Regions from separate parts of the Streptomyces sp. NPDC014734 genome, predicted to be linked through region 1. Evidence: riboswitches for the same ligand, from Rfam matches in the RefSeq annotation. Region 1 holds a riboswitch; the other holds the start of a gene.
The links. Region 1 has a riboswitch for cobalamin ahead of ACF1CT_RS33075 (CoA-acylating methylmalonate-semialdehyde dehydrogenase). Riboswitches for the same ligand answer to the same signal wherever they lie in the genome.

Region 1 (14,718 bases):
TAATTGGCATGGTGAAGCTCAAGACAGACACATCCATCGAAGCGATGCGCGAGACCGGCCGGGTCGTCGCCCGGCTGCTGACGGCCGTGCGGGAGGCGGCGGCGGTGGGCGTCTCGTTGCGCGAACTGGACGAGGTGGGCCGCGAGGTCCTGCGCGAGGCGGGTGCCGGGTCGCCGTTCCTGAACTACCGGCCGCATTTCGCCCCCACCCCCTTTCCGGCTGTGATCTGCGCGTCCGTCAACGACGCCATCGTGCACGGCATCCCCACCGACCAGCGGCTGCGCGACGGCGATCTGGTGAGCATCGACGCGGGGGCGACGCTCGGCGGCTGGGCGGGCGACTCCGCCGTCAGCTTCACCGTCGGACGCGCCCGCCCCGCGGACACCCGGCTGATCGGCACGGCGTTCGCGGCACTGGAGGCGGGCATCGCGGCAGCGGTCGTCGGCAACCGGATCGGGGACATCTCCCACGCGATCGGCACGGTGTGCCGCGGGGCCGGTTACGGAATTCCGGACGGGTTCGGCGGCCACGGCGTGGGGCGGTCCATGCACGAGGACCCGGCCGTCCCCAACGAGGGACGGCCGGGCCGCGGAATGCCGTTGCGGCACGGGATGGTGCTGGCGATCGAGCCGATGCTGATCGGCGGCGGCACCGACGCGTTCCACCCGGACCGGGACGGCTGGACGTTGCGCACGTCCGACGGCTCCCGGGCGGCGCACGCCGAGCACACGGTCGCGATCACCGACGACGGGCCGCGCGTCCTCACCGCGTTGTGAATCGCCCCGTCGGACGCGGTGGCCCGTTTCCCACCGCCGGGCCTCCCGGCACCGCGAGCGAGTGAACCGTTCAGATCGCGCCGTCAGTTGTTCTGGATGAACTGCTTGGCGAGAGCCTCACCCGCGGTGACCGCGGCGTTGTGGCTCTCGATCGGTGACGCCTGGGAGTTCTTGAACAGGATGTAGGTGACGCCGGACTCCGCACCGCCGGTCTCCGGGTCGGGGTCGATGCCGAGCGCCTTGGCGGTGGCGTACGAGGCCTCGCCGATGATCTTGCTGGGGCCGGTGTCGCCGACGACGGCGTACTCGACCTTGTTGTTGTAGATGACGGCGACGACGCCGCCGCCCTTGATTCCCGCGCTGCTGTAGTTCCAGATGCTGCTGCTGCTCGGGACGACGACGTACGGCAGTTTCTCCGCGTTCAGCGGCTTGTCGTCGGAGGTGTGGAACGCCGTGTCGTCCTGGAACCAGGGATCGGTGTCCTCGTTGCAGGCGCTGGTGATCTGGCCGTCGCAGTCGATGTCCATGTCGGCCTTCCAGAACACGGCGCCGTTCTTGCCACAGACCGGTACGGTCGCCGATGTCTCCTCGTCCGTACGGTACTTGCCGTTGGATATCTGCGAACACGAGGTGACCTTGGCCAGCAGATCGGCCGCGCTGACGGAGCCCTCCGTGATCCCGGCACCGGCCGGTCGCGCGGCACCGGCGGCGGGCGTCAGGGCGGCGGCCGTGAGGAGCACGGCTGCGGAGGCGGCGGAGAGGGCGAGCGTTCGAGTACGCACAGGGGGGTGCCCTTCTATTAGGAAACTTTCCTTACCGACGCCGACACGATGAACCCGAAACCATGTTCCCGTCAAGAGTGCGGGGCTGGTTCGGTGTGCGACTACCGCACCGAACCAGCCCCGTACACAAGATAATTGACGCTATGTCATGCATGCCCGGACGGTCGCACCACCATGGCCGATCCGCCGCCCCGGCGTTCCGTCTCCGCGGCCGCGAGCCACCGGCCGTCGGGCAGACGTTGGACGCCGGTCGCCGCCCCGATCTCCGGGTTCGGTGTGAAGGCGTGGCCCAACGCCTCCAGCCGGGCGCGCACCGGGCTGTTCCAGAGCCCCGGTTCGAGCTCCGTCTTGGCCGAGTTGCGCTGGCTGGCGCGTGGCGCGGCGATGGCGTCGACCAGGGGGAGCCCCCGGTCCACCGTGCCGATGAGCGACTGGAGCACGGTCGTGATGATCGTGGCGCCGCCCGGCGATCCCAGGGCCAGCACCGGCCTGCCGTGCTTCAGGACGATCGTCGGTGAGATGGACGACCGCGGACGCTTGCCCGGTCCGGGCAGGTTCGGGTCGTGGACCGCCGGACTGGCCGGCGCGAACGAGAAGTCCGTCAGCTCGTTGTTGAGCAGGAAGCCGCGTCCCGGCACCGTGATGCCGCTGCCGCCGGTCTGCTCGATCGTGAGGGTGTAGGCGACGACGTTGCCCCACTTGTCGGCCGTCGTGAGATGGGTGGTGTTCTCCCCCTCGTACGTCGTCGGGGCGGCCGGTCCGCCGGTCCGGCAGGCGGCCGGATGCCGCGGATCGCCCGGCGCGAGCGGGCTGGTCAGCACCGCGTCGTCCTTGATCAGGCACTCCCGCGAGGCGGCGAACCGCCGGCTGAGCAGCTCCCGCGTGGGAACGTCCTCGAACGCCGGGTCGCCGACCCAGCGTCCCCGGTCCGCGAACGCGATCCGGCTGGCCTCGATGTAGCGGTGCAGGTACTGCTCCTCGCTCAGCTTCGAGAGATCCGTGGGGCCCAGGATGTTGAGCGCCTCGCCGACACTGGTGCCACCGGACGAGGAGGGCGCCATGCCGTACACGTCCAGGCCCCGGTAGCGCACCTCGGTCGGGGCCTGCCGCAGCACGTGGTACGACCGCAGGTCCTTGGTGGTGAGCTCGCCGGGCCGCACCACTCGTTCGGCCCTCGGGTCCACCGGTGGTGTGCGCACGGCGCGCACGATGTCGTCGGCCAGCCCTCCCCGGTACAGCTCGTCGACGCCCTTGCGGCCCACCAGTTCGTAGGTGCGCGCGAGGTCGGGGTTCTTGAGGACGGAGCCCACCACCGGCAGACGACCGCCCGGCAGGAAGAGCTTTCTGGTCGCCGGGAAGTCGGCGAACCGCGCCTGGTTGCCCTCGGTCTGCGAGCGGAACGTGCTGTCGACGACGAAGCCGTTCCTGGCGAGCCGCACGGCCGGCTTCAGCACGTCCCGCAGCGACTTGCTGCCCCAGGCGTCGAGCGCGGCGTCCCAGGTGGCGGGGGTGCCGGGGGTCCCCACGCTCAGCCCGCTGGTGACGGCGTCGTCGAAGGCGATCGGCTTGCCGTTCTCCAGGAAGAGCGAGGAGTCGGCGCGGCGCGGGGCGGTCTCCCGGCCGTCGATGGTCTCCACGGTGTGCGTCCTGGCGTTGTAGGTGACGAAGTAGCCGCCACCGCCGAGGCCTGCCGAGTACGGCTCGGTGACCCCCAGTGCGGCCGCGGTCGCGACCGCGGCGTCCACCGCGTTGCCGCCCTTGCGGAGCACTTCGATCCCGGCGGCCGTGGCATCCGCGTCGACGCTGGAGACCGCGCCTCCGTACCCCACAGCCACCGGGGACTTGGGGGTCGGCGCGGCGGGTGGTGCGGACGACGACGAGGGGGCGGCGGCCCCGATCGTGACTACGGCGGCGAGAACCGCCGACAACGACACATTCCGCGCGACGGATCGTCGCATGCGTACCTCCAAGTGAAGGATTGTCCGCCGCAGGGTAGCGCCGCCCCGCCCGCCGCGTCAGGACCGCCGTGGGACCGGGCCCGAATGCCCGCCACCGTGTCCGCCCGTGAACGACGCCGTGCACGACGGCATGCCGCCGCGGGCGCGGTGCGGGGTCGGGCCCCGATCGGCGTATTCGCGTTCCCTCTCCGGTGGGGCCCACGACAGGTGAGCGGCCGGGCGGCTGCCGCTCACCGTCGTGCGGATCGGGCGCGCGGCTCAGGAGTGTGTGAATCCGGGCGGGCGCTTCTCGACGAAGGCGGTCATGCCCTCCTTCTGGTCCTCGGTGGCGAACACGGCGTGGAAGAGACGGCGTTCGAAGCGGACGCCTTCCGCGAGGGTCGTCTCGAAGGCCCGGGACACCGCCTCCTTCGCCATCATCGCGACGGGCAGGGACATCCCCGCGACGGTTTCGGCGACGGCGAGCGCCTCGCCGAGGAGCTCGTCGGCGGGCACCACGCGCGAGACGAGCCCGGCCCGCTCCGCCTCCGCGGCGTCCATGGTGCGGCCGGTCAGGCACATCTCCATGGCCTTGGCCTTGCCCACCGCCCGGGTCAGCCGCTGGGATCCACCGATACCCGGGATGACGCCGAGCTTGATCTCCGGCTGGCCGAATACGGCGGTGTCGGCCGCGAGCAGGATGTCGCACAGCATCGCCAGTTCGCAGCCACCGCCGAGCGCGTAGCCGGAGACGGCCGCGACCGTCGGCGTGCGCAGCGCTCCGAGCCGGTCCCAGGCGGTGAACCAGTCGCTCAGATACATGTCCATGTAGCTCCGGGGGCGCATCTCCTTGATGTCGGCCCCGGCCGCGAACGCCTTCGGCGATCCGGTGAGGACGATGCAGCCGACGCCGGGGTCCCGGTCCAGCTCCGCCGTCGCGGCGACGACCTCGTTCATCAGCTTGAGGTCGAGTGCGTTGAGGGCCCCCGGCCGGTCGAGCGTGAGAAGGGCGCTGCGCCCCTTGCGCTCGACCCGGATCGTCTCGTACCGCGTTGTGGTCATGTGCTGTCTCCGTTCCGTGACGTCCGCGGCGCCGACTGCTCCCTGATCGTTCCGACGATCCCGGAGAAGTCGTGGTCCGCACCTGATCCCTCGGCATAGGCCGCGTACAACTCCGCCGCCCTCAGCCCCAGTTCGGCGTGCACACCGCCTGCTCTCGCGGCGTCGGCGGCCAGTCCCAGGTCCTTGGCCATCAGCGGTGCGGCGAAACCGGGACGATAGCCGCGGTTGGCGGGGCTGCCCGGGACGGGGCCCGGCACCGGGCAGTTGACGTTCAGGGACCAGCACTGGCCGGATGCGGTGGAGGCCACGTCGAACAGGGCCTGATGGGACAGGCCCAGGCTCTCCCCGAGGACGAACGCCTCGCTCACCGCGATCATCGAGACGCCCAGAATCATGTTGTTGCAGATCTTCGCGGCCTGCCCGGCACCCGGCCCGCCGCAGTGCACCGTCTTCCCGCCCATGACCGCCAGGAGCGGGTCGGCCTCGGCGAACTCGGCGTCGCCTCCCCCCGCCATGAAGGTGAGTGTGCCTGCCTCGGCGCCGACGACTCCCCCGGAGACCGGGGCGTCCAGGGCGCGCATTCCGGCGGTGGCCGCCGCCTCGTGGGCGCTGCGCGCGTCGGCCACGTCGATGGTCGAGCAGTCGATGAACAGGGTGCCCGGCCGGGCGGCGGCCAGCAGACCCTCCTCCCGGTAGAGGCCGAGGACGTGCCGTCCGGCCGGCAGCATCGTGATCACCACGTCCGCCGCTGCCGCGACCTGCGTCGACGATCCGGCGGCCTCCACACCGGTCCCGGCCGCCGCGGTGAGGACCTCGGGCATCAGGTCGTGGCCGAGGACCCGGTGCCCGGCCCCGACGAGGTTCGCGGCCATCGGGCCGCCCATGTGCCCGAGGCCGATGAATCCGATCGTGCGCCGGCTGTTCACCACGGCACCTCCTGTGTGGTTGTGGCCAGTTGGAGTTCGCCCCCGGCGGGCGGGGCGAAGTAGCGCGCCACGTCCGTGTCGGTGACCTCGGCAAGAGCGGCCGGTGCCCAGCGGGGACTGCGGTCCTTGTCGATGACCTGGGCCCGGATGCCCTCGGCCAGGTCGTGCGAGGCGAGTGCGGCGGTGGAGATCCGGTACTCCTGCTCCAGGACACGTTCCAGCGGACCGAGCCGCCGGGCACGGCGCAGCGCGGCGAGCGTGACTTTCGACGCGGTGGGCGACTTCGCCACCAGGGTGTCCGCCGTCGCGTCGGCGACGCCCGGTCCATGGCCACGAAGCCGGGCGACGATCTCCTCGACCGTGTCGGCGCCGTAGCAGGCGTCGATCCAGGGCCGACGGCCCGCCAGTTCACCCGGCGGCGCCGGGCGGACGCAGCGCCGGAGCGCGTCCCGGACCGGGCGCGTGGCGAGGTCGTCCAGCAGTCGGGGCAGGTCGCCGGAGGGGACGAAGTGGTCGGCGAGTCCGCACAGCAGCGCGTCGCCCGCGCCGATCCGCGCGCCGGTCAGCGCCAGGTGGGTGCCGAGTTCACCGGGTGCGAGGGCCAGCAGATAGGTGCCGCCCACGTCGGGGACGAAGCCGATGCCGGTCTCCGGCATCGCGATCCGGGAGCGCTCGGTGACGATGCGGACGCTGCCGTGCGCGGAGACACCGACACCGCCGCCCATCACGATCCCGTCCATCACCGCGATGTACGGCTTCGGGTAGCGCGCGATACGGGCGTTGAGCCGGTATTCGTCCCGCCAGAAGCCGGCGGAGGCCGTGCCCCCGGCGCGCGCGTCCTCGTAGATGGAGCGGATGTCGCCGCCCGCGCACAGGCCCCGTTCGCCCGCGCCCGTGATGATCACGGTCTCCACGGCCGGATCGTTCTCCCAGGCGGTCAGCGCCTCGTCGATACGCCGGACCATGGCGTGCGTCAGCGCGTTGAGCGCCGCCGGCCGGTTGAGCGTGAGGTGGGCCGCGCGCCCCTCGGTACGGAGCAGCACGTGTTCCTCGGCGGCGGTCACCGGAACGCCTCCGTCAGTCCACGGGCCACGATGACGCGCATGATCTCGTTGGTTCCTTCCAGGATCTGGTGGACGCGAAGGTCACGGACGATCTTCTCGATGCCGTACTCGGTCACGTAGCCGTATCCGCCGTGGAGCTGGAGGGCCCGGTCGGCGACGGCGTAGCCGGTGTCGGTGGCGAAGCGTTTGGCCATCGCGCACAGTTGCGGGGACCCCGGATCGGCGCGGTCCAGGGCCTCGGCCGCCTGGTGGACGAGGGCGCGGGCGGCGGCGAGTTCCGTCGCCATGTCGGCGAGGCGGAACTGCAGGGCCTGCGCGTCGAGGAGCCGGGCGCCGAACGCCTCCCTGCCGGCGAGGTACGCGAGGCTCTTGCTGAGGGCACTGCGGGCACCGCCCAGGGAACAGGCGGCGATTCCGAGCCGGCCGCCGTTCAGGCCGCTCATGGCGATCCGGAAGCCGTCGCCCGTCCGGCCGAGCCTCCGGTCCGCGGGCAACCGGACGCCGTCCAGGATCACCTGGCGGGTGGGCTGGGCGTTCCAGCCCATCTTCTTCTCGTTCGGCCCGAAGGACAGGCCGGGGTCGTCCCGGTCCACGACGAACGCCGAGATGCCGCCGGGCCCCTCTCCGCCGGTGCGTGCCATGACGATGTACAGCTGGGAGGCGCCCGCCCCGGAGATGAACTGCTTCACTCCGGTCAGTACGTAGTCGTCGCCGTCCCGCACCGCGCGGGTGCCGAGCGCGCCGGCGTCCGATCCCGCGCCCGGTTCGGTGAGGCAGTAGCTTCCCAGGTCGTCCATGGCGCACAGGCGTGGCAGCCATCGTGCCCGCTGGCTCTCGTCGCCGTAGGTGTCGATCATCCAGGCGACCATGTTGTGGATGGAGAGGTAGCCGGCGATGGAGGGGCAGCCGGAGGCGAGGGCCTCGAAGACGAGGACTCCGTCGGCGCGTGCGAGGCCGCTGCCTCCCGCTTCCTCGCGCACGTAGACACCGCCGAGTCCGAGCCCGGCGGCCTTGCGCAGCACGTCGAGCGGGAAGTGCTTGTCCTGATCCCACTGGAGGGCGTGCGGGGCCAGGTGGTCCTGCGCGAAGTCGAGGGTCGTCTCCACCAGGGCCTGTTGGTCTTCGGTGAGGGTGGTGGTCATGGCGCTCATCCCATGGTCGGGAGGGTGAAGCTCGCGCCTTCCCTGACGCCCGAGGGCCAGCGCGAGGTGACGGTCTTGGTACGGGTGTAGAAGCGGATGGCGTCCGGGCCGTGCTGGTTCAGGTCGCCGAATCCGGACTGCTTCCAGCCGCCGAAGGTGTGGTAGGCGACGGGGACGGGGATCGGGACGTTGACGCCGACCATGCCGGTGTTCACCCGGCGGGTGAAATCGCGGGCGGTGTCACCGTCCCTCGTGAAGATCGCGACACCGTTTCCGTAGGGGTGCTCGCTGGGCAGGCGCAGCGCCTCCTCGTAGTCGGCGGCACGCACCACGCACAGGACGGGACCGAAGATCTCCTCCCGGTAGATCCGCATCCGCGAGGTGACACGGTCGAAGAGGGACGCTCCCGCGAAGAAGCCCTCCTCGTGGCCGGGCAGGGAGAAGTCCCGTCCGTCGACGACGAGTTCGGCGCCCTCGGTGACACCGATGTCCACGTACCGGCGGACCCTGTCGACGGCGTCCCGGCTGACCAGGGGGCCGAAGTCGGCCTCCGGGTCGTCGCAGCGGCCGATCCGGAGCGCGGCGATGCGTTCCCCGAGCGCGGCGACGAGCCGGTCGGCCGTCTCCTGCCCGACGGGCACGGCCACGGAGATCGCCATGCAGCGCTCTCCGGCCGATCCGTATCCGGCGCCGATGAGTGCGTCGACGGCCTGGTCCAGGTCGGCGTCCGGCATCACGATCATGTGGTTCTTGGCACCGCCGAAACACTGCGCCCGCTTGCCGTGCGCGGCGGCGGTGGCGTAGATGTGCGCGGCGACGGGAGTGGAGCCGACGAAACCGAGCGCGCCCACCCTGGGGTCCTCCAGGAGGGTGTCGACAGCTTCCTTGCCGCCGTTGACGACGTTCAGGACGCCGGGCGGCAGGCCTGCCTCCAGGAACAGTTCGGCAAGCCGCAGCGGTACGGACGGGTCCCGTTCCGACGGTTTGAGGATGAAGGCGTTCCCGCACGCGAGAGCGGGTGCCGCCTTCCACAGCGGAATCATCGCGGGGAAGTTGAACGGTGTGATTCCGGCGACCACACCGATCGGGGAGCGCAAGGAGTGCACATCGATGCCGGTGCCCGCGTTGTCCGTGAACTCGCCCTTGAGGAGATGGGGAATTCCGGCGGCGAACTCGACGACGTCCAGACCGCGTTGGATGTCGCCGTGCGCGTCGGCGACGGTCTTGCCGTGTTCCGACGACAGCAGGCGGGCCAAGGAATCGCGTTCCGCCTCCACCAGCCGGAGGAAACGCAACAGGACGCGGGCACGCCGCTGCGGGTTCCATTGCCCCCAGTCCTGCTGCGCGGCGGTCGCGTCGGCGATCGCCGTCTCGGTGTCGGCGCGGCCGGCGAGCGGCACGCGGGCCCGGACGGTGCCGGTGTTGGGGTCGTACACGTCGCCGAAGAGGCCGGACGTGCCGGTGGTGTGTTTGCCACCGATGAAATGGGTGAGTTCACGGACCATGGTTGCCTGCTCTCGTCAGGTGAGATCCGGGGATGGCACGGCGGGCCGCAGCCGGGCACACGGAGGTGTGTCCTGCCGGGACAGCCGTGGGACAGCGAGCTACGGGGCCGGGGCCCCGGAGGTCTACGAGCGCGCGACGGGTCGCCTGCGCTCCGCCGGATCACCAGGGTCGTGGTCGGGGGTACGGACCGGTGCCATGCGTGTCTGCTCCATCCTCGTGGAAAACACGGAACATTCCGCGGCCGGTATCCTGACTCCCGGATCTCCGCGTACCGCCCGCCTTCCCGGCAGACCTCGCCAGTGGCGTGTGGATGGCAGCACACTCCCCGGTCACAGTGGCGGGACCGTGCCGGATTCACACCGGCTTCCCTGCACCGCGGACCTAGTCCCCCGAAGATATAGTTGGACGTCCTAGTAAGTCCACCCCGCCACTCGAAGTGCCGTGGAGAACAAGGTGCGTCCACGCCCGCGACGGAGGCCCGCCTGCCGGTCGGCCCTCGGTCGCGCCCCGGGGACACGGCTGCCGGGGACGGGCGTCAGTCCTCCCCGCCGGGTCCCTTGGGGAGCGAGGGCGCGAAACGCACCGGGGCCCGGAAGCGGGCGCGGCGGGCGGCGCGGCGGAAGGTGGTGAGTACGGCCGGGCCGGCCAGCGTGATGCAGACGAAGTTGGTGACCGCGCGCCCGGTGTCCCAGCCGAGCGAGGTGGCGAGGTCGAAGGCAAGGTACCGGTGCCACTGCTCCGTGAACGGCAGGCCCGGAAGGTAGGCGATGGAGCTGTTCGGGTCGAGGGAGAACGGCCAGAAGGAGAGATTCAGCAGGAACCCGAAGAGGTAGCCCGAGACCGATCCGTAGGCGGCGAGCATCAGGACCTCCCGGCGGCCGGTGGCGCGGGGCAGGAATCCGGCGAGCATGCCCACGAAGGCGCAGCCGAACATCTGGTACGGCATCCACGGTCCGACGCCGCCCGTGATCAGCGCGGAGGTGAAGAGCGAGGTGCAGCCGAGGGTGAAGCCGAAGCCCGGCCCGTAGACGCGCCCGGCCAGGACCAGGACGAAGAAGACCGTTTCGATGCCGGCCGTTCCGGCGCCCAGGGGGCGCAGTGCCGCGTTGACGGCGGACAGCACGCCGAGCATGGCCAGGGCCTTGGAGTTGATGCCGCCCTCGGCCATCTCGGAGAGCACCACGCAGAGCACGAGGACCAGGAGGACGCCGAAGATGAGCGTGGGGGTGTAGTTCGAGCCGAACGTTCCGGGCGCGACGACGAAGGGCCAGAAGAACGCCACCACTCCGACGAGGGCGGCCAGGGCGATGACCAGCGAGGCCCGTGGGCCGATCCGGATGGCCGTCGCGCCACCGGCGCTCATGACCGGTCCTCGCCGTCGCCGGACGCGGTGTCGTGCGCGTCGAGTGCCGAGGTCGCCTGGTCGACGGTGAGGAAGGGCAGCGGTGCCAGGATCTTGGCGGTCTGCGGTGCGAACACCGGTGAGGCGACGATGACTTCGCGGGTGGGGCCGTCCGCGACGATGTCGCCCTCGGCCATGACGACGACCCGGTCGGCCGTCCGTGCCACGAACTCGACGTCGTGCGTGGAGATGACGACGGTGCGGCCTTCCGCGGCGAGGGCGAAGACGATCTCCGTGAGCTCCGCCTTGGCCCGGTAGTCGAGCCCGCGTGTCGGTTCGTCGAGGAGCAGGACCCGAGGCGTCGCGGTGAGCTGGATCGCGAGGACGAGGGCCAGCTTCTGCCCTTCGGACAGGTCACGGGGGTGGGTCGCGTCGTCGATGCCCGGGGCGAGGCGGTCGAGGATCTCGCGCGCCCCGGGACTCTCGCTCCCGTCGGCCGACTCGCTGTCGGCCTGCCGCAGTTCCTGCTCGACGCTCTCCAGGTAGAGCAGGTCGCACGGGGTCTGCGGAACGAGCCCGACGAGCCGCCGCGCCGCCGCCGCGGGCAGGGTGCGCGGATCGCGCGGCGCTCCCTCGCCGGTGACGCGCACGCGCCCGGCCCCGCGCGGGCCGGATCCCTGCAACGCCCACAGCAGGGAGGACTTTCCCGAACCGTTGCGCCCCATGAGCGCCGTGATCTCGCCACCGCGCAGGCCGAGGTCGGCCTCGCGGACGGCGGGGACGCCGTGATAGCTGACGGTGATGCCGTGCGCGTCCAGAAGCACCGTCCCCGCCGCCGGAACGGGACGTACCGGTGCGGGCGTGACACCGGCCAGCGCGCGACGGAGCGGGGCGGCGGCACGGCGGGCGTCGCGGACGGACAGCGGCAACGGGTGCCAGTCCGCGGCGCGCGCGAGTTCGACGATCGGCGGGGCGATGGAGGACGACCTGAGGATCTCGGCGGGGGGCCCGTGCACGACGCGCCCGCCGCCCGGGAGGTGGACCACGCGGTCGGCGTACTGGACGACGCGTTCGAGGCGGTGCTCGGCCATCAGGACGGTGACGCCGAGGTCGTGGACGAGGCGGGTCACGGCGGCGAGGACCTCGTCCGCGGCGGTCGGGTCCAGGGCGGAGGTGGGCTCGTCGAGAACGAGGACACGGGGGTGCGCGGTGAGGACGGAGCCGATGGCCACGCGCTGTTGCTGGCCGCCGGAGAGTTCGTGCAGGGCGCGGTGGCGGAGGTCGGCCAGACCCAGCAGATCGAGGGTCTCTTCGACGCGCTTGCGCATGACCGTCGGAGCGATGGCCAACTGCTCCATCGTGTAGGCGAGTTCTTCCTCGACGGTGTCGGTGACGAAGCCGTCGAGCGGGTCCTGCCCGACCACACCGACCACGTCCGCGAGCTCCCGGGGCGGATGGGTGGCGGTGTCCCTGCCGTCGACGGTGACGCGGCCGTGGAGTGTGCCGCCGGTGAAATGGGGCACGAGCCCGTTGACGGCGCCCAGGAGCGTGGACTTGCCGACGCCGGTGTGACCGACGACGAGGCAGAGCTCGCCCTCCTCGACGGTGAGGTCGACCTCGCGCAGCGCGGGTTCGGCCGCGTCGTCGTAGTGGACGGTGACCTGGTCGAAAGTGATCACGTGGCCTCGGCTTTCTCGGTGCGCCGCGGAGGCACGACGGGGTGGAGCGGGGTCGGCGGCGGCGCCAGGAACCCGGCGGTCCCGGCCAGCAGGATCGCGAGGACCGGCACCCACGGCAGCGAGGGCCAACTGAGCGGATAGATGGAGGGGTTGAGCTCGGCCGCGTTGTAGCCCACGTTGCCGAACAGCAGGACGGCGGAGAGCACGCCCACTCCGGCGACAGCCCATTCGGGAAGCAGCCACGGGTCGGGCCGGTACGTGGTGCGAGAGACCCTGCGTCCCCCCAGACGCAGACCCGCCACGCACAGCACGGCTCCCGCCGCCATCGCCGGGAACCCGAGGAACGTGGGTGTGGTCGCGTCGAGGAGTCCGTACACCCCGGCGCACAGACCGCACATCCCGAGGAGCATCAGCGCCCCGGTCGCCCGGCGGGAACGGCGGGTCGCGCCGCCCGCTCTGCCGTAGCCCCGGGAATCCATTCCGGCGGCCAGCCGCAGAGAACGTTCGAGGGCGTCCTCCAGGACGGGGACGACGATGCCGCGCAGTGCCTTGAGACCTCTGCTCCGCCCGGCCCGCAGTCTGCGGGCACGGGCGACTCGTTGCACACTCTGCACGAGTTGGGGGGCGACGCTGATGGCGACGGTGACGGCGACCCCGAGTTCGTGGAGGGCGCCGGGCAGAACCCTGAGGGCCCGTTTGGGATTGGCGAGGGTGTTGGCGGCCCCGACGCAGCACAGCATGCAGGCAAGCCGCAGCCCGTCGGTGGCGGCCGAGAGCAGGGCCTCCAACGAGACGGGTCCGCCGAGCCGGATGCCCGCGTACCAGTCGGGGGTGGCGATGTGCGGGAGCGAGAAGAGGAAGTGGTCGTGCGGGCCGATGCCGGTGGCGAAGACGGTCCGGAAGACCACCCGGATCGCGACGACGGTGAGGGCGAGGTAGAGGTAGTAGGTGAAGCCTCGCGCCCAGGGAGCGTCGGTGCGGCGCGCGGTGACGACGTAGCCGAGAACGGCGAGCACGAGGAACAGGAGCAGGGGGTTGTTGGTGCGGCTGACGGCGGTGGCCAGGGCCAGCGCCCAGATCCACCAGGCGACCGGGTGAAGCGTTCTCGGCAGGCGACGGCCGCCCGTGTCCGGAGCGTGTCCGGCCACGGGTGTCGTCACGGGCGTGGTGCGCGGCACCGCGGCTACTCCGTGCGGCGCCGGCGCCTGGCCGCGAACACGGCCGCCCCACCGACGAGCACGATCAGCGAGCCGCCCACCACCACCGGCAGGACCGACCCCGCGTCGACCTTCGCGTCGCCGGCCGGGGCCGCGTCGACGACCTCGGTTCCGGCGCCCGGCGCACCCTCGGCAGGACCGTCCGCGGCGGTCGGGGAAGGGCTCGGCGATCCCGGCTCCGTCCCGCTCGGCGACGGAGTGCCGGACGGCTTCGCCGAGGCGGAGGCCGAGGCGGACTTCGACGGCGAGGGCTCCTTCCGCCCGGGCGCCCTCGGGCCCGTGTCGGTGCCCGGCGACAGCTCAGGAGCCCGTTCCGTCGATACCGGCTCGCCCACCCCGCCCTTCGGCTCGGCGTTGTGGGCGCGCAGTTGGTCGGGGGTGAGCGCGGGCCTGCCCCTGGTGCCGCCGATGTCGGTTCCGCCGAAGATCCACAGGTCGACACTGCCGGGCTTCGGCTTGTAGAGCATGGCGCCGAGCTGGCTGTACTCCCAGTCGTTCGCACCGGGGTCGGCGTGCCAGTACGACCAGTAGGCGGAAGCGGGTGGCGTCAGGACGCAGTCGTCCTGCTGGGGCGTCGGGTACTGCTTGCCGCCCCGGTGTCCGCTGTATCCGATGCGGCAGATGAAGGCGGGGCCGTCGTGCCCGGTGCCGGTGGTGCGCCAACCGCCCTGGTTGAGCAGTTCGTAGCCGGTCGTGGGTGTGGTCCCGCAGGAGCGGTAGACCGGGCCGCCCCAGTGGCTGAAGTCGACGGCGAGAACGACTCCGGAGGTGGTGGTGCACCGGCCCATGGACTGCGGATCCGCCGCCGCTGATGGTGCGCCGGCGATCGGCGCGGCGGTCGCCAGCAGGAGGGCGGCTGCCGCCCGTACGGTCCTGCGCCAGCCGGTGGTACTCATATCCGTCCCCCTGCGGCCGGCCGGCGGCGGGCCACGACGACCACCCGCCACCCGGCACCGACGAGCACGGCCGCGAGGCCGAGGAGCGCGCCGATCCGCGTGCCGGTCGAGGCCAGCGCTCCTCCGCCGGAGCCGCCCGTGCCGGTGTCGACGATGCCTCCCGTCCCTCCCGCCGTGTCCCCGGGGGTGATGATGGGCGGGGTGGTGGCGCCGGGGGTGGGCGTGGGCTGCGGTGTGGTGCCGGTCAGGCCGCGCTCCAGCGTGCCGAACGAGATCCCGGTCGCCCCGCCGACCGCCTGGGTGGAGGCGCGCAGATCGGATCCGCGCTGTCCCTCCTTCGCCACGTTGAACCCGCCGTCGGCGTTCTGCTGGCCCGCGAGGAACTTCCG
Region 2 (14,718 bases), on a different contig from region 1:
CGGGTCTCGGGCCAGCCGCGGGTCTTCAGGCCGCAGTCGGGGTTGACCCACAGCCGTTCGGCGGGGATGGCCTTCAGACCGGTGCGCAGCAGTTCCGCCGCCTCCCCGGTGCCCGGAACGCGGGGGGAGTGGATGTCGTAGACACCCGGTCCCGCCTCGCGCGGATAGCCGTGGGCGGCCAGTTCACGGGCGACCTGCATGTGGGAGCGAGCCGCTTCCAGGCTGATGACGTCGGCGTCGAGGTCGTCGATGGCCTGGACGATGTCGCCGAACTCCGCGTAGCACATGTGGGTGTGGATCTGGGTGTCGGGGCGCACGTTGCCGGTGCTGATCCGGAAGGCCTCGGTGGCCCACGCCAGGTACTCCGGTCGGTCGGACGCCCGCAGCGGGAGTGTCTCGCGCAGCGCGGGTTCGTCGACCTGGATGACCGAGGTCCCGGCGGCCTCCAGGTCGTTCACCTCGTCGCGCAGGGCGAGGGCGACCTGCCGGGCGGTGTCGCCGAGGGGCTGGTCGTCACGGACGAAGGACCAGGCGAGCATGGTGACGGGTCCGGTGAGCATGCCCTTGACCGGGCGGGGGGTCAGGGACTGGGCGTAGGCCGTCCACCTGACCGTCATGGGCTCGGGGCGGGAGATGTCACCGGCCAGGATCGGCGGCCGGACGTAGCGGGTGCCGTAGGACTGGACCCAGCCGTGCTGTGTGGCGAGGTATCCGCTGAGCTGTTCGGCGAAGTACTGCACCATGTCGTTGCGTTCGGCCTCGCCGTGCACGAGGACGTCCAGTCCGGCCTTCTCCTGGAACGAGATGACCTCCTGGATCTCGGCCCTGATGCGTTCCTCGTAGCCGGCCGTGTCGATCCGGCCCGCGCGCAGGTCTGCGCGGGCGGTGCGCAGTTCGCCGGTCTGGGGGAAGGAGCCGATGGTGGTGGTCGGCAACAGCGGCAGGCCGAGGTGGGCCCGTTGGGCCGCGGCCCGTTCGGGGTACGGCTGGGAGCGGCGGGCGTCGGCCTCCGTGACGGCGGCGGCGCGGCCCCGTACGGCCGGGTCGTGGGTGATCGGCGAACTCGCGCGGGAGGCCAGATCGGCGCGGTTGGCGGCGAGTTCCGCGGCGATCGCGCCGGTGCCCCGGGCGAGCCCCCTGGCGAGGGTGGCGACCTCGCTGGTCTTCTGACGGGCGAAGGCGAGCCAGCGCAGGATCTGCGGTTCGATCTCCCGTTCGGCCGCCGTGTCCAGCGGCACGTGGAGCAGCGAACAGGACGCGGAGACATCGACCCGTTCGGCAAGTCCGAGCAGGGTGCCGAGGACGGACAGGGATTTCTCCAGGTCGTTCACCCAGATGTTGCGGCCGTCGACCACCCCCGCCACCAGGCGCTTGCCGGGCAGTCCGCCGACGGCGGCGAGGGCGTCCAGGTTGGCCGCGGCCGCGCCCGTGAAGTCGAGGGCGAGCCCGTCCACCGGAGCCTTGGCCAGGACGGGCAGGGCGTCGCCGAGCCGGTCGAAGTACGAGGCGACCAGCAGCTTGGGCCGGTCGGTGAGCGCACCGAGGCCGCCGTAGGCGCGCGCGGCGGCCTCCAGTTCGGCCGGGGAGCGGTCCTGGACGAGGGCGGGCTCGTCGACCTGCACCCATTGCGCGCCCGCCGCGCGCAGATCGGCGAGGACCTCGGCGTACACCGGAAGCAGGCGGTCGAGGAGGGTGATCGGCTCGAAGTCCGCGGGGACGCCCGGGGCGGGCTTGGCGAGGAGGAGATAGGTGACCGGGCCGACCAGTACCGGACGCGCGGTCAGGCCCAGGGCGAGGGCCTCCCGCAGTTCGGCGACCTGCTTGCTGGAGTCGGCGGTGAACACCGTGTCCGGGCCCAGCTCGGGCACCAGGTAGTGGTAGTTGGTGTCGAACCACTTGGTCATCTCCAGGGGCGCGACGTCCTGGGTGCCGCGTGCCATGGCGAAGTAGCCGTCCAGGGCGTCCGTCTCGACGGCGCTCCGGTGCCGGGCGGGGATCGCACCGACCATGACGGTGGTGTCGAGGACATGGTCGTAGTAGGAGAAGTCACCGGTCGGTACTTCCTGGATGCCCGCCCCGGCCAGCTGCCGCCAGTTGGAGGCGCGCAGTCCGGCGGCGGTGGACCGGAGGGCGTCGGCGGTGACGCGGCCCTTCCAGTAGCCCTCGATCGCCTTCTTCAGTTCCCGGTCCGGGCCCTGGCGGGGGTAGCCGTACACGGTGGCCCGTGCTGCCGCGGCTGCGGTCGTGGTGGTCACGGAGATCTCCTTCGCGAGATGAATCCCTGAGATCCCGGTGACGGGACGAGGACGCGAAGGGGTGACGGACCGGACGGCGACGACCTCGCGCGGCACAGCGCGGTCGTCCGACCGATATGTACGCCGACCCGCCCACGAGGTCACCGGAATGTCCGCGCACGAGTGGTTCGTGTGCGGGCAGTTGGCAGGTCTTCGGACTCGCGGGCACGCCTCGTGTCGTACGAGGCACCTACTGGCCGTCGCTTCCCAGGCCCTGTACGTCGGACCCAGTGCGTATGACGGCGGTCGTTCCCGCTCACCGCTGCGGGGCAGTCCCGGATTCCCACCGGGTTCCCTCTTGCGACGCATCCCGCCTGGCGGACGGGGCGAACCAGCTGCGAGGCCCAGCCTAGAGGGTGGTGTGATCCGACGGGGCACGTCGTCCACGATCCGGATGGTGAGCTGAGACACGGGCGACGCGGCGCACCGGGGCGGGAGCCCCGCGGGCGGTGCGACGGGGTCCGGGACGACCGGCCCACGAGGTCCGGCGGATCCGGTCGGCCGGACGTGAGGGGGGCAGCGGGGCACGGGGATCGTACGGCACCTCGTACGGTCCGGTGAGGTGGCCACCGGACCGCCCGAGGGCCCCGGCGGACTGCGTCCTGAGGGCTATGCCCCGGTCGTACCGGTCGTGATGTCCAGCCGGTGGGCCGGCGGGTGCGTGATCGGGAGATCGGGGCGCCATGCCGCGAGCACCTGGGCGGAGGGGTCGAACAAGTCCTTCGGCAGCGCGTCGGGCGCGGTCCACCGCCAGGTGCTGATGAGGTGCGGCTCGGTCACCCGCGGCTCCGCCGACTCCACCGTCACCAGGGCCGCCATCGACACCCGGTTGATCCCCGCGACGACGTCGTGGAGCATGGCGAAGACGGTCACGTCGTCCACGTCCACCTGGAGCCCCGTCTCCTCGCGGAGTTCGCGGACGGCGGCTGCGGCGACGGACTCGTGCGTCGGGTCGACCTTCCCGCCGGGAAGTTCCCAGGTTCCGCCGCGGTGCCTGCCCAGCAGCACGTGTCCTCGGGCGTCCCGCACGATGACGCCCACACCGAGCGCCGCCTGCGCCACCGGCGGACGGGCGTTGCGGGGGAGGGGATCGGCGGGGCCGGAGTGCATGGTGCTCCTTGCGGTCGGGCGCGGGATGTCACGGGCCACGGCGACACGGCATCCGCGGGCGGCGGCCCGAGGACAAGCCTACGTACCCTCGTCGCCGGCGCGGTGACCGGTCGCCCGCGGGGCATCGACGGGGGGCCGGCCGCGGGGCGGGTGTGCCGGGTCGCGCGATCCACCGGTCCGGCCGGTCAGAGGGCCAGCCGCAGCGAGGTGTCCGCGATGCCCAGTCGCACGCTCTGGCCCCATGTCAGTTCCAGTGCGTCCGCCTCCATCCCGTCGCCGAAGGCCACCACCCGGTCGGACTCGGCAGTGAGCCTCAGCCCCTGCCCCCGTTCCAGCTCGCCGGAGACCAACGAGGTGCCGGTCGCCGGTGACGGCCAGGCCTCGCGGACGAACCAGAGCAGCCGCGCGTCGGTGGGCCCCGGGAGCGGCAGGGCGCTGCCGCGCTCCTGCCACAGCGAGCGGAGCCAGCCCGTGGCGCCGGTGCCGGTGCCGACCAGCACACCCGAGGACGCCTGTGCCTCGGTGGGCGCGTCGGGCGTGTCGGGGCCGAGCCGGTACCGGGCGGTCTGGTGGCCCGCCGGGCCCAGGTAGATCTCGTTGAGGGCGAGGAGGCGCTGGGTGTCGTCGGCGACCGCCTCGACCATGGTGAGTTCGTCCGCCGCGCACCGGGGCGACCCGGCGGCCCGCAGCAGCGCCGCCGCGTCCGGCGCCCGGTGGCGGACCAGCACCCCGGGGTTGCGTCCGGGATCGGTGTCGATGCCCACGACGGGCTGCCCGGACAGGTACTTGGCGGTGTTGGCGACGAGACCGTCCTGTCCGACGACCACCACCACGTCCTCGGGGCCGAACAGGAAGCGGTCGAGGTCGGCGCGTTCCACCCGGGACTGACGCCATTGCAGCGGTACGGCCGCCGCCACGTCGGCGAGGGCCTGCCGGGCGTGCCGGTGCCGTTCCGCGACCTGGTCGATGGACCGGCCGCGACTGGAGAGGAAGAACGCCGCCTGGCCGTGCGTGCCGTGCCGGGCCAGCAACTCCTCGTACTCCGTGGTGCGGTGCACCAGCACGGCGCGCGGGGCCAGACTCATGCCCGCGGCCCCGGACCGGGCCTGCCGAGCCTGCCGAGCAGGTCGGTGAGCACGTCGGGGGAGAGGGTGAGGCTGTCGATGCGCGGCAGGTTCTCCGCCAGCCTGGTCGCCGTCAGGGCGTGCAGGGTCTCGGGGGCCACCTCGCCGTGCACCCGCAACCAGGCGGCCTGGGACTCCGCGCGCGCGGCGCCGACCTCGCGTGCTGCCTCGGCCTCCGCGCGGGCGAGCCGTACCGTGCGGGCCGCCTCCGCCTCCGCGCGCACGCGGTCGGCCGCCGCGTTCTCCTCCGCCTCGCGCCGGGAGTTGGTGCCGCGCTGCTCGACCAACTGCTCCTCGCGCCGGGCCAGCTCGATCTGGCTGGCTAGCTCGTTCTCCGCGATGGCCCGTTCCCGTTCCACCGCCACGGCACGGCGTTCGTAGGTGGCCCGGTCGGCCTCCTGCTGGATCTGCTCGCGGGCGGGGGTGCGCAGAGCGCGCTCCACCTCGGCCTCGGGGCGGATGGCGACCACCCGCACCGCGACCACGTCGATACCCGTGGCGGGCAGCCGGGGTTCGGCGGCGAGTCCGGCCGCCACCCGTTCGCGCACCGAGGCCACGCCGTCGACGAGGGCCTCGGCCAGCGACGTCCGGGCCAGGACGTCGAGTGTGTGCTGCTGGGCGGTCTCCGTGAGCAGTGTGGCGATCTGCTCCAGCGGTGCGCCGCGCCAGACCCCGGTGTCCGGGTCGACGGAGAAGTCGAGGCGGGCCGCGGCCTCGGCCGGGTCGCTGATCCGGTACGTCACGGTGGCCTGCACGGTGACGTCCTGGAAGTCCGATGTGCGCGCATGGAAGGCCATGGCCAACTCGCGGTCGTTTATCGGGACTTCGGAGAGGGCGGCGGTCAGCGACCGGTACCAGAAGCTCAGCCCCGGTCCGTCGTGGGCGAGCCTGCCGCGCTTGTGGTGACGGATGTGGGCGGTGGGTGCGGAGCGCAGGTGCCGCCAGCCGAAGCGCTGGGTGATGTCGGCCATGATGAGGGACCCCCTTCTTCTCGTCATGAAGACGATAAAGGGAGTGGTTCAATATCGTCAAGTGGACGAAAATGGGTGCGCCGACTGCGGCCGGAGGACGCCGGTGCGGGGTTGTGGGCGCTCGCGGCCGGCGGCCCGTCGTGGTGGTTCCGGTGGGCGCGGGGACGCGAACGGGCGGTCGACGGCTTCGGAGAAGTCGTCGACCGCCCGGCCGGTACGCCGCCCCCGTCCCCACGGTGCGGCGTCGACGGGCTGCCGTCATCCGCTCGGACGACAGCCCGCGTCTGTCAGGACCGCGACGCCGGGGCGCCCAGTCCGAGTGCGGGAAGGATGGCGTGGTCCACGAAGCGGACGAGGTACGCCTCGTCCACGAACTCTCCCTCCAGCAGTGGCCGGGCCCGCAGCACGCCCAGCAACTGCACCGCGACGAACTCCGCCGCCGGAGCGTCCGCGGGAATCTCGCCGCGCGCCGCGCCGCGCCGGACCATCGCCTCGATCGCCGCGATCTCCGGCACGATCAGCGACTCGCGCAGCGCGGCCATCAGCTCGGGGCTCTGCAGCGCGGCATGGCCGAGCGCGTGCATCAGCGGGGTGTCGCGTCCCGAGCCCGCGCCGATGGCCCGCGCCACCTCGCGCAGGTCCTCCGCCAGTGTGCCGGTGTCGATGCGCGGGAGCACCACCCGCCGGGTGCCGTGGAGCGCGGCGACGACGAGTTCGGGCTTGGACCCCCACTGCCGGTAGAGCGTGGACTTGCCACAGCGCGTCCGAGCGGCCACCCCCTCCATGGTGAGGGCCTCGTACCCGGACTCCCTCAGCATGTCGAGCACGGCCGTGTAGAACTCCTGGGCCCGCTCCGGTGTGATCTTCGAGCGGCGTGAGGTGTGTGCCGGTTCGTGCGCGGTGTCCTGCGGCGACATACGTCTTCCCTCTCGGCGATTCTGCGGCGAGGCCCATCGATACGCCAGTGTACCGAAACGCGCGTGTACCGATACGTTCGCGTATCGGTACACTGGCGTATCGATTCGGCATGGACTGGACCATGCCGCGGTACACACCGTTTCTCAGCAAAGGGGCATCGGGTGATGCACGCAGGCAGCGCGCCCGCGGGCCGGGAGCCGGACAGTTCTGCCCGACCACCCCTGGTCCGCGAGCTCCTTCTCGTCGTCGGACTCTTCGTGATCTACAAGCTCGGCCGACAGGCCGCGAACGGTCACACCGAGGAGGCCTACCGCAACGCCGACGGCGTCTGGAACCTCGAACGGGCCGTGCACCTGCCCGGCGAGGGCGCGGTGCAGAGCCTGCTGCTGCACGGCGACGCACCGATCCACCTCGCCAACACCTACTACGCGGTCGTGCACTTCCCGGCCACGCTGCTCTTCCTCGTATGGCTCTACTGGCGCCGACCGCGCCACTACATCTGGTCGCGCCGCATCCTCGCCGCCCTCACCGGCGCGGCCCTCGCCCTCCACCTGCTGTTCCCGCTCGCGCCGCCCCGGCTGCTCGCCGCCACCGGGCTCGTCGACACCGGCCAGGTGTACGGGCCGACGGTGTACGGGGCGAAGCCCGCGACCGACTCGATGGCGAACCAGTTCGCCGCGATGCCCTCGCTGCACTTCGGCTGGGCGGTGATGGTGGCCGTCGGCCTGATCGTCGCCACCCGCACCCGGTGGCGCTGGCTGTGGCTGCTGCACCCCGCCGTCACGCTCCTGGTGATAGTCGGCACGGCCAACCACTACTGGCTCGACTCGATCGTGGTCTCCGCGCTCCTCGCCGTGGCGTTCGCCGCGCTGCCGCTGCGGCGCGCGGAGCCGGTACGCGGCCACCGTCCATGGCCCGCGGCGGGGCCGGAGGCGATCGGCGGCACGTACGTGCCGGCCGTGCACGCCGTCCCGTCGGCCCGTGCCGAGTACCCCCGCGCCGCGTCCGGGGTCCGGCGGTGAACGCCACGGTGATCGCCGTCGCGCTGTCGCTGGTCTCCGCCGTCGCGTACGCCGCGGCGGCCGTTGCGCAGGCCCGGCTCGCGACACGCACCGAGCCGGGCGCCGGACTGCTGAGCCTGCTCGGACGTGGCGCCTGGTGGTCGGCGGTGGGCCTGAACGCGGGCGGGGCCCTGCTGCACGTCGCGGCACTGGGGTACGGCCCGCTCATGCTCGTCCAGCCGCTCGGGGCCCTCACACTGGTCGCCGCCGTCCCGCTCGGCGCGCGGGCCGCGGGACGGCGGGTCACCGGCATCGAGTGGCGCGGCACGATCCTGACGCTGCTCGGCCTCGGCGCCCTGCTGATGGCCGCGGGCGGCACGGTTCCGCACGAGACGCTCAGCCTGCCCGAGGCGCTGGCCGTCGGTGCCGGGACCATGGCCGTCGTCGCCGGACTCGGCCGTCCGGGCGCGCGTCCCGGTCTGCGGCACGCCGCCGCCTCCGGCATCACCTCCGGGGTCGCCTCCGCGCTCACCCAGACCCTCACCGTCTCCGTCACCGACCGCACCGGCCCGCTGTTCAGCTGGCGCCTGGTGGTCGTCGCGGTGCTCGTCTCCGCGTTCGCCCTGGGCGGGCTGCTGCTCGCCCAGACCGCCTACCGGGGCGGGCTGGGGGCGCCGTTGGCGGTGGTCACCCTCGCCAATCCGGTGGCCGCGACGGTCATCGGGCTGGTGCTGCTCGGCGAAAACCTCAGGGGAGGCACGATCAGCCTGCTCCCGGCACTCCTGGGGGCGGTCGCGGCGGTGCGCGGCGTGGTGCTGCTCTGCCGTGCGCAGGCGGCGGTCCCGGTCGCCGCGGAACGGCCCGCGCCCGGCTCGCACCCGCGGATCGGGGACGGCGCGGCCCGGGTGCCGACGGACCGGTCGGCCCGGCGGACGGAAGGGGAACGGGAAGCCGTTCCGGTGGGCGGGTAGCGGCACGCGCGGACGGGGCCGGCCCCCGGGCCGCAGGGCGATGGGGAAACCTCAGGAGCCCGGCCCCGGACCCGGCGTCCCGTCCCCGGCCAGGGCCCGTGTCAGCCAGCCGATCCAGAAGTTCTCCAGATCGATCCCGCCGCGCAGCACCAGATGCCGCAACCGGTCCTGCTCGGTGTTCCGCTCGGGAGGAAAGTCCCGTTCCTCGATCTCCAGGTACTCGGCCAACTGCCGGCGGTGCAGCTCCAGATGGCGGCGCAGCTCCGCGTCCAGACCGGGCGCGCCGACGACCGCCGCCGCCCGGATCCGCAGCAGCAGCGGATCACGGATCTGTCTGGGGTCCTCGGAGCGGGCCACCCAGTCCGACAGCGCCTCCCGGCCCGCCGGGAGCACCTCGTACTCCTTCCTCCGGCCCCGGGCGGGCTGTTCGGACGGCAGCGCGCGGATCCGGCCGGCCTGTTCCAGCTTTCCCAGCTCCCGGTAGATCTGCTGGTGGGTGGCGGACCAGAAGTAGCCGATCGACCTGTCGAACCTGCGGGTCAGCTCCAGCCCCGACGACGGTTTTTCGAGCAGGGCGGTGAGGATCGCGTGCGGGAGTGACATGGGGTGCATCCTAAGGAGGTCCGGGCGACGGGCCCGCCGGTCGGGGAGCCGCGGCCGGGGCTCCCCGACGGTTCACAGCGAGGCCGCGAGCTCCGTGCCCTGGCGGATCGCGCGCTTGGCGTCCAGTTCGGCGGCCACGTCGGCGCCGCCGATCAGATGCGCCGGGCGGCCCGCGGCGAGCAGTTCCTCGTGGAGCTCGCGGCGCGGTTCCTGGCCCGCGCAGACCACCACCGTGTCGACCGGCAGAAGCATCTGTTCGCCGTCGACCGTGAGGTGCAGTCCCTCGTCGTCGATCCGGTCGTAGCGGGCGCCCGCGATCATCGTCACGCCGCGACGGCGCAGCTCGGTGCGGTGGATCCAGCCGGTCGTCCGCCCCAGGCCGGCCCCGACCTTGCCGTCCCTGCGCTGGACGAGATGGACCGTGCGCGTCGTCCGCGGACGCTCCGGCGCGCGAAGACCGCCCCGGTCGAGGTACTCGGTGTCCACACCCCACTGGCGGAAGAACGCCTCGGGATCGCGGCTCGCGCCGTCGCCCGGGTCGGTCAGGAACTCCGCGACGTCGAAGCCGATGCCGCCCGCCCCGATGATCGCCACCCGGTCACCCACTCGCGCACCGTCCCGCAGAACGTCGAGGTAGCCGACCACACCGGGACGGTCCAGGCCCGGTATCGCGGGGAAGCGGGGCGTGACACCGGTGGCGAGGACCACCTCGTCGAAATCCACGAGCAGTTCGGCCGTGGCCCGCGTACCGAGCCGCAGTTCGACGGATTCCTCCGCCAGCCGGGTCCGGAAGTGGCGCAGCGTCTCGTCGAACTCCTGCTTGCCGGGAACCGCGCGCGCCACGTTCAGCTGTCCGCCGATTTGTCCGGCCGCGTCGAACAGGGTGACCCGGTGCCCGCGGCCCGCCGCCGTCACGGCGCAGGCGAGGCCGGCGGGCCCGGCGCCCACGACCGCCACCCGCTTGACGGTCCGGGTCGGCGACAGCACGAGTTCGGTCTCGTGGCAGGCGCGCGGATTGACCAGGCACGAGGTGATCCGGCCGCTGAAGACGTGGTCCAGGCACGCCTGGTTGCAGCCGATGCAGGTGTTGATCGCGTCGGCGCGCCCCTCGGCGGCCTTGGCGACGAAATCGGGGTCGGCGAGGAACGGGCGGGCCATCGACACCAGGTCGGCCCGGCCCGAGGCGAGGATCTCCTCGGCGAGCTCGGGCGTGTTGACGCGGTTGCTCGTGACCAGGGGGACGGAGACGGCGCCGCGCAGCCGCTCGGTGACCCAGGTGTAGGCGCCGCGCGGCACGGACGTGGCGATGGTGGGGATCCGTGCCTCGTGCCAGCCGATCCCGGTGTTGATGATCGTCGCGCCGGCCGCCTCGATCGCGCGGGCAAGGCGCACGACCTCCTCCAGCGAGGAGCCGCCGGGAACCAGGTCCAGCATCGAGAGGCGGTAGATCAGGATGAAGTCGTCGCCGACCCGCTCCCGGACCCGGCGCACGATCTCGACCGGGAAGCGGATGCGGTTCTCGTACGAGCCGCCCCAGCGATCGGTGCGGTGGTTGGTGGCCGCGACGACGAACTCGTTGATCAGGTAGCCCTCGGAGCCCATGATCTCGACGCCGTCGTACCCGGCGTGCCGTGCGAGCTCCGCGGCCCTGACGAAGTCCTCGACGGTCTCCTCGACCTCGTCGTCCGTGAGCGCGTGCGGTGTGAAGGCGCTGATCGGCGCCCGGAGGGCGCTCGGCGCCACCATGTCGGGATGGTGTGCGTACCTGCCGAAGTGCAGGATCTGCATGGCGATCCGGCCGCCCGCGGCGTGCACGGCCGCGGTGACCCCGGCGTGCCGCGCGGCCTCCGCCTCGGTGGTCATCGCGGCTCCGCCGGGCATCGAGCAGCCCCGGGCGTTCGGGGAGATTCCGCCGGTCACCATCAGGCCGACACCGCCCCGGGCGCGTTCCGCGTAGAAGGCGGCCATCCGCTCGAAACCGCGCTCGGCCTCCTCCAGGCCGGTGTGCATCGAACCCATCAGCACACGGTTCGGCAGGGTGGTGAAGCCCAGATCGAGCGGGCTCAGCAGATGCGGGTACGGGCTCATGCGATGGCTCCTCGCGCGGTGTCGTCGGGCCAGTTGTAATCCAGCGGCACGCCATTGTGCAACAAGTTGCATAATGGCGTTCGTCTCAGTGCGGCGCGCACGAGCGGTCCCCCGGACGGCCCAGCATCGGGACACGTCGGCGGCGGGCACCCCGGAGAGTGGGAGGGCGGCCGGGCCTCCTGCTCCGGTGACCGCGTCCTGCACCGGGGCTTCCCGGCCCCCGAAACCCGTGGAGACCCCCATGGCCCGTCCCGCCCGGAGTGATCTCGGCCTGCTCGTCCTGCGCCTGGGCACCGGCGCGGTACTTGCCGCGCACGGCGCCCAGAAGCTGGCCGGCTGGTTCGGCGGCGGGGGCATCGAGGGCACGACGGCCGCGATGGAGGCCATGGGCTTCCATCCGCCGAGGCACAGCGCGGTCGCCGCCGGGCTCGGCGAGGCGGGCGGCGGAGCGCTGCTGGCCCTCGGCCTGGCGACGCCGGCGGCCGGCGCGGCCGCTGCCGGGGCGATGGCGGGCGCCGTGGCCGTCCACGCGCCCGCCGGGTTCTTCGCCCAGGGCGGCGGCTACGAGTACCCGGCGTTCCTGGGCTTCACCGCCGCGGCGATCGGCCTGGCCGGACCGGGCCGGTACTCGGTCGACCGTCTCACCCGGCACTGTTTCGACCGGCCCTGGACGGTGGCCCTCGCCTTCGCGGGCAGCGCGGTCGCCGCGGCGGCCGTCGTCGGCAGGAGGGCCAGGGGGCGCCGCGTCGCGGTCGACCCCGACGCGACCTGAACACCTGCCGGGAGGCGGGGCCGGACGGTCCCCGGAGCCGGGAACGGTCCGGCCCCGGCGCACTACTTGCGGAACGTCAGCGACGCGGTGCGGGAGGCGTTCCCGTACGCGTCGACGGCGACGACCCGCGCCACGTACCGCTTGCCCGCGACCGCACCCGGAACCGGGATGTCGAGGGTGTTCGGACGGGGCATGAAGGAGTAGTCCGAGAGGACCTCGGACGAGACGACCGAGGCACCCGAGGACGCGTCGGTGATGTCGACGGTGTAGTGGTGCACCATCTGGTCGTCCTCGGCCTGCGCGATCCGCAGCGCCGTGCCGCCCTTCGCGTCGTGGATCCGGGACAGCGGCTCGCGGGCGGTGAACCTCGGCGCCACGGTGTTGCGTTCGGCGTCCGTGTAGCGGAAGTTCTTCTTGATCTGCTGGTTCGTCGAGCCCTTCAGACGCACCGTCCAGGTGTCGCCGCTCAGGGTGCCGGCGCTGGCGTACGGCGGCTGCCAGTTCGCGGACCACTGGCCGCCGGTGTAGATGTCGTGCTTGTCCGCGGCCATGTTCACCCGCGCGATCTCCGTGCGGTTCTTGTAGACCTCGACGAAGAGCGCCTGCGCGGTCGGCGTCTCGAAGCGGTCGGCGAGACCGTCGTCGGTCACCATCTGGTAGCCGTGGTCGACCTCGACGTAGCTCATCGAACCGTCGTTGACGGACGTGAAGTCGCGCTGGTGGATCGAACGGTCGTCGTTGATGTTGAGGTGGGAGTGGCCGGAGAACAGGATGGCCTGCGGGAAGGCGCTCAGGTCCGCCGCGAGCCCCGGGTTCGTCGCCTGCTGGCCGTCCATGGTCGTGTTCGTGGTGGGCCGGTGCCCCTGCACCAGGACCGGCTTGCCCGCGTAGGCCGGGTCGGAGGTGACCGCGGCGAGCCGCTTCTTGAGCCAGGCGCGCTGGGCGGTGTCGGACTCGTACGTCTCGGTGTTGACCGTGAAGAGGTGCACGCCCTTCACGTCGGACTCGTAGTAGCCGCCGCCCGAGTCCGGGAACCACTGCCTGGGGTATCCGGCGCGTATCGCGGCGAGGCTCGCGTCGTGGTTGCCGTTGGAGATCAGCAACTGGGTCTTCTTCATGCCCTTGCGGGCGAGGTTGGCCTGGAAGATCTCGGAGACGATCCGGTGGTCGGGGCCCTTGCCGTCACCGTTGTCGTTGATCATGTCGCCGTTGGACAGGATCGCGTCCGGCTGCGGGAAGATCGACCCGATGGTGTCGAAGAAGCTCTCGTACTTCTTGTCGGCGGTCGCGTGGCTGCCGACGTGCACGTCGGACATGACGACGAGACGGGCCAGCGGCTTCTCCCGGGTCTTGATCAGATAGCCGTACGACACCGGGACGCTGCTCTGCCCGCCGTGGAACGCCACCGCCGTGACGTTGGTGTCCTCGGCGATCCGCAGCGGGCGGCCGGGGGAGTACACGCGGCTGTCCCGGGTCGGGGTCGTGCCGTCCAGGGTGTAGCGGACGGTGGTTCCCCGCTCGGCCCGGAAGTTCAGGGTGACCGGCTGTTCGTAACGTCCGCCCGGAACACTGACTCCGGGTGCGGCGGGGGCGGCGGTGCCGGGGGAGTGGGCCTGCGCGGCGGTCGGGGCGACGAGCGCGGCGGATGTCGCGGCGATCACGAGAGGCGTGAGTCTCACGGGGGGTCCCTGTTCTCTTCTCCGTGGTCCGGGAGTCCCTCCCGGACCGACTGCCGGTCGCATAACGAAACAGCAACCGGTCTGAACCAGAGACGCTAGATGCCGCAAGTCGGACAAGGGTGCGACCCGGTCGAATTCCGGGTGAAGCGATCATGAATGTCTGGGCGGGGCGGCCCAGGGACCCGGGGGACCGGGGGACCGGGCGGCCCCGGGACCCGCCGTGCCGTCCCGCCCGGGCCTTCGCGGCCCGCCGGGAGACCGCCCCGTCCTGGTCTTCGGGGCCGTCCGAGGGTCCCGGTCCGGGGCGCCTCAGCCCGGGGCGACCGCGTACCCGTCGGCCGTCCAGCCCCCGTCGCTGACCAACACCTGGCCGGTGATGTTCGCGGACACCTCGGAGGACAGGAAGAGAGCGAGCTGCGCGATGTCCTGCGGACTGCCGAGCCGGCCGCGCGGCGTGCGACGGCGCAGCGCGTCCGTGTCCAGCCGCCCGTCGGCGGAGAGCCGGGCGACCAGGTCGGTCTCGACGTACCCGGGGGCGAGTGCGTTGGCGCGGATGCCGAACGGCGCCCACTCGACGGCCAGCACCTTGGTGAGCGCGACGACGGCGGCCTTCGTCGCGCAGTACGCCGCCCGCTCGGGGCCCGCCGTCACCCCGTACATCGACGAGGTGGTGAGTACGACGCCTCCGCCGCCCTCGCGCATGACACGGGCGGCCGCGCGGGCGCAGACGAAGACGCCCGTGAGGTTGACGTCCAGCGCGGTGTTCCAGCGGTCCAGTCCGAGGTCGAGGGAAGGGGCGTTGGCGGACACCCCGGCGTTGCACACCATGACGGACAGTTCGCCGGTCCGCGCGGTGAAGGCGGTGAGCGCCGCCGTCACGGCGTCCTCGTCGCTCACCGGGGCGGTCGCGGTCGCGATGACCTGGTCCGCCCGGCCCGTCGCCAGCGCGGGGCGCACCCGGTCCAGTTCGCCGCCGTCGATGTCCATCAGCAGCACGTGGCATCCCGCGCGCGCGTACGCCTCGGCCATCGCCAGGCCGAGGCCGCGCGCGGCGCCGGTGACGCACACCGATCCGCCGCGCAGGTCGGGGTAGACGGCCGGTTCTGTCGTCATGTTCCGTTCGCTCCTTCTGATGTGTGCTCCGCCGGATGCCGTGTCGTCCGGTCAGGCCATGTGCATGCCGCCGT

Region 2: linked by a shared signal. The riboswitch ahead of metE (5-methyltetrahydropteroyltriglutamate--homocysteine S-methyltransferase) and the one ahead of ACF1CT_RS33075 (CoA-acylating methylmalonate-semialdehyde dehydrogenase) in region 1 are both predicted to bind cobalamin.

What each region holds. Positions count from the first base shown of each region.
Region 1 is NZ_JBIBYN010000030.1:24,680-39,397, forward strand. It holds gene map (type I methionyl aminopeptidase) at 9-776, shown strand; gene ACF1CT_RS33045 (glycoside hydrolase family 75 protein) at 860-1,558, opposite strand; gene ggt (gamma-glutamyltransferase) at 1,705-3,516, opposite strand; gene ACF1CT_RS33055 (enoyl-CoA hydratase) at 3,775-4,557, opposite strand; gene mmsB (3-hydroxyisobutyrate dehydrogenase) at 4,554-5,483, opposite strand; gene ACF1CT_RS33065 (enoyl-CoA hydratase/isomerase family protein) at 5,480-6,547, opposite strand; gene ACF1CT_RS33070 (acyl-CoA dehydrogenase family protein) at 6,544-7,698, opposite strand; gene ACF1CT_RS33075 (CoA-acylating methylmalonate-semialdehyde dehydrogenase) at 7,695-9,194, opposite strand; cobalamin riboswitch at 9,417-9,595, opposite strand; gene ACF1CT_RS33080 (ECF transporter S component) at 9,731-10,558, opposite strand; gene ACF1CT_RS33085 (ABC transporter ATP-binding protein) at 10,555-12,216, opposite strand; gene ACF1CT_RS33090 (energy-coupling factor transporter transmembrane component T) at 12,213-13,394, opposite strand; gene ACF1CT_RS33095 (hypothetical protein) at 13,400-14,329, opposite strand; gene ACF1CT_RS33100 (prenyltransferase/squalene oxidase repeat-containing protein) at 14,326-14,718, opposite strand, start outside.
Region 2 is NZ_JBIBYN010000010.1:250,479-265,196, reverse strand. It holds gene metE (5-methyltetrahydropteroyltriglutamate--homocysteine S-methyltransferase) at 1-2,255, opposite strand, end outside; cobalamin riboswitch at 2,421-2,645, opposite strand; gene ACF1CT_RS18805 (NUDIX hydrolase) at 2,904-3,404, opposite strand; gene ACF1CT_RS18800 (hypothetical protein) at 3,590-4,489, opposite strand; gene ACF1CT_RS18795 (SPFH domain-containing protein) at 4,486-5,499, opposite strand; gene ACF1CT_RS18790 (TetR/AcrR family transcriptional regulator) at 5,787-6,416, opposite strand; gene ACF1CT_RS18785 (phosphatase PAP2 family protein) at 6,582-7,439, shown strand; gene ACF1CT_RS18780 (hypothetical protein) at 7,436-8,389, shown strand; gene ACF1CT_RS18775 (PadR family transcriptional regulator) at 8,441-8,992, opposite strand; gene ACF1CT_RS18770 (FAD-dependent oxidoreductase) at 9,065-11,080, opposite strand; gene ACF1CT_RS18765 (DoxX family protein) at 11,322-11,852, shown strand; gene ACF1CT_RS18760 (chitobiase/beta-hexosaminidase C-terminal domain-containing protein) at 11,915-13,531, opposite strand; gene ACF1CT_RS18755 (SDR family NAD(P)-dependent oxidoreductase) at 13,841-14,644, opposite strand; gene ACF1CT_RS18750 (SDR family NAD(P)-dependent oxidoreductase) at 14,696-14,718, opposite strand, start outside.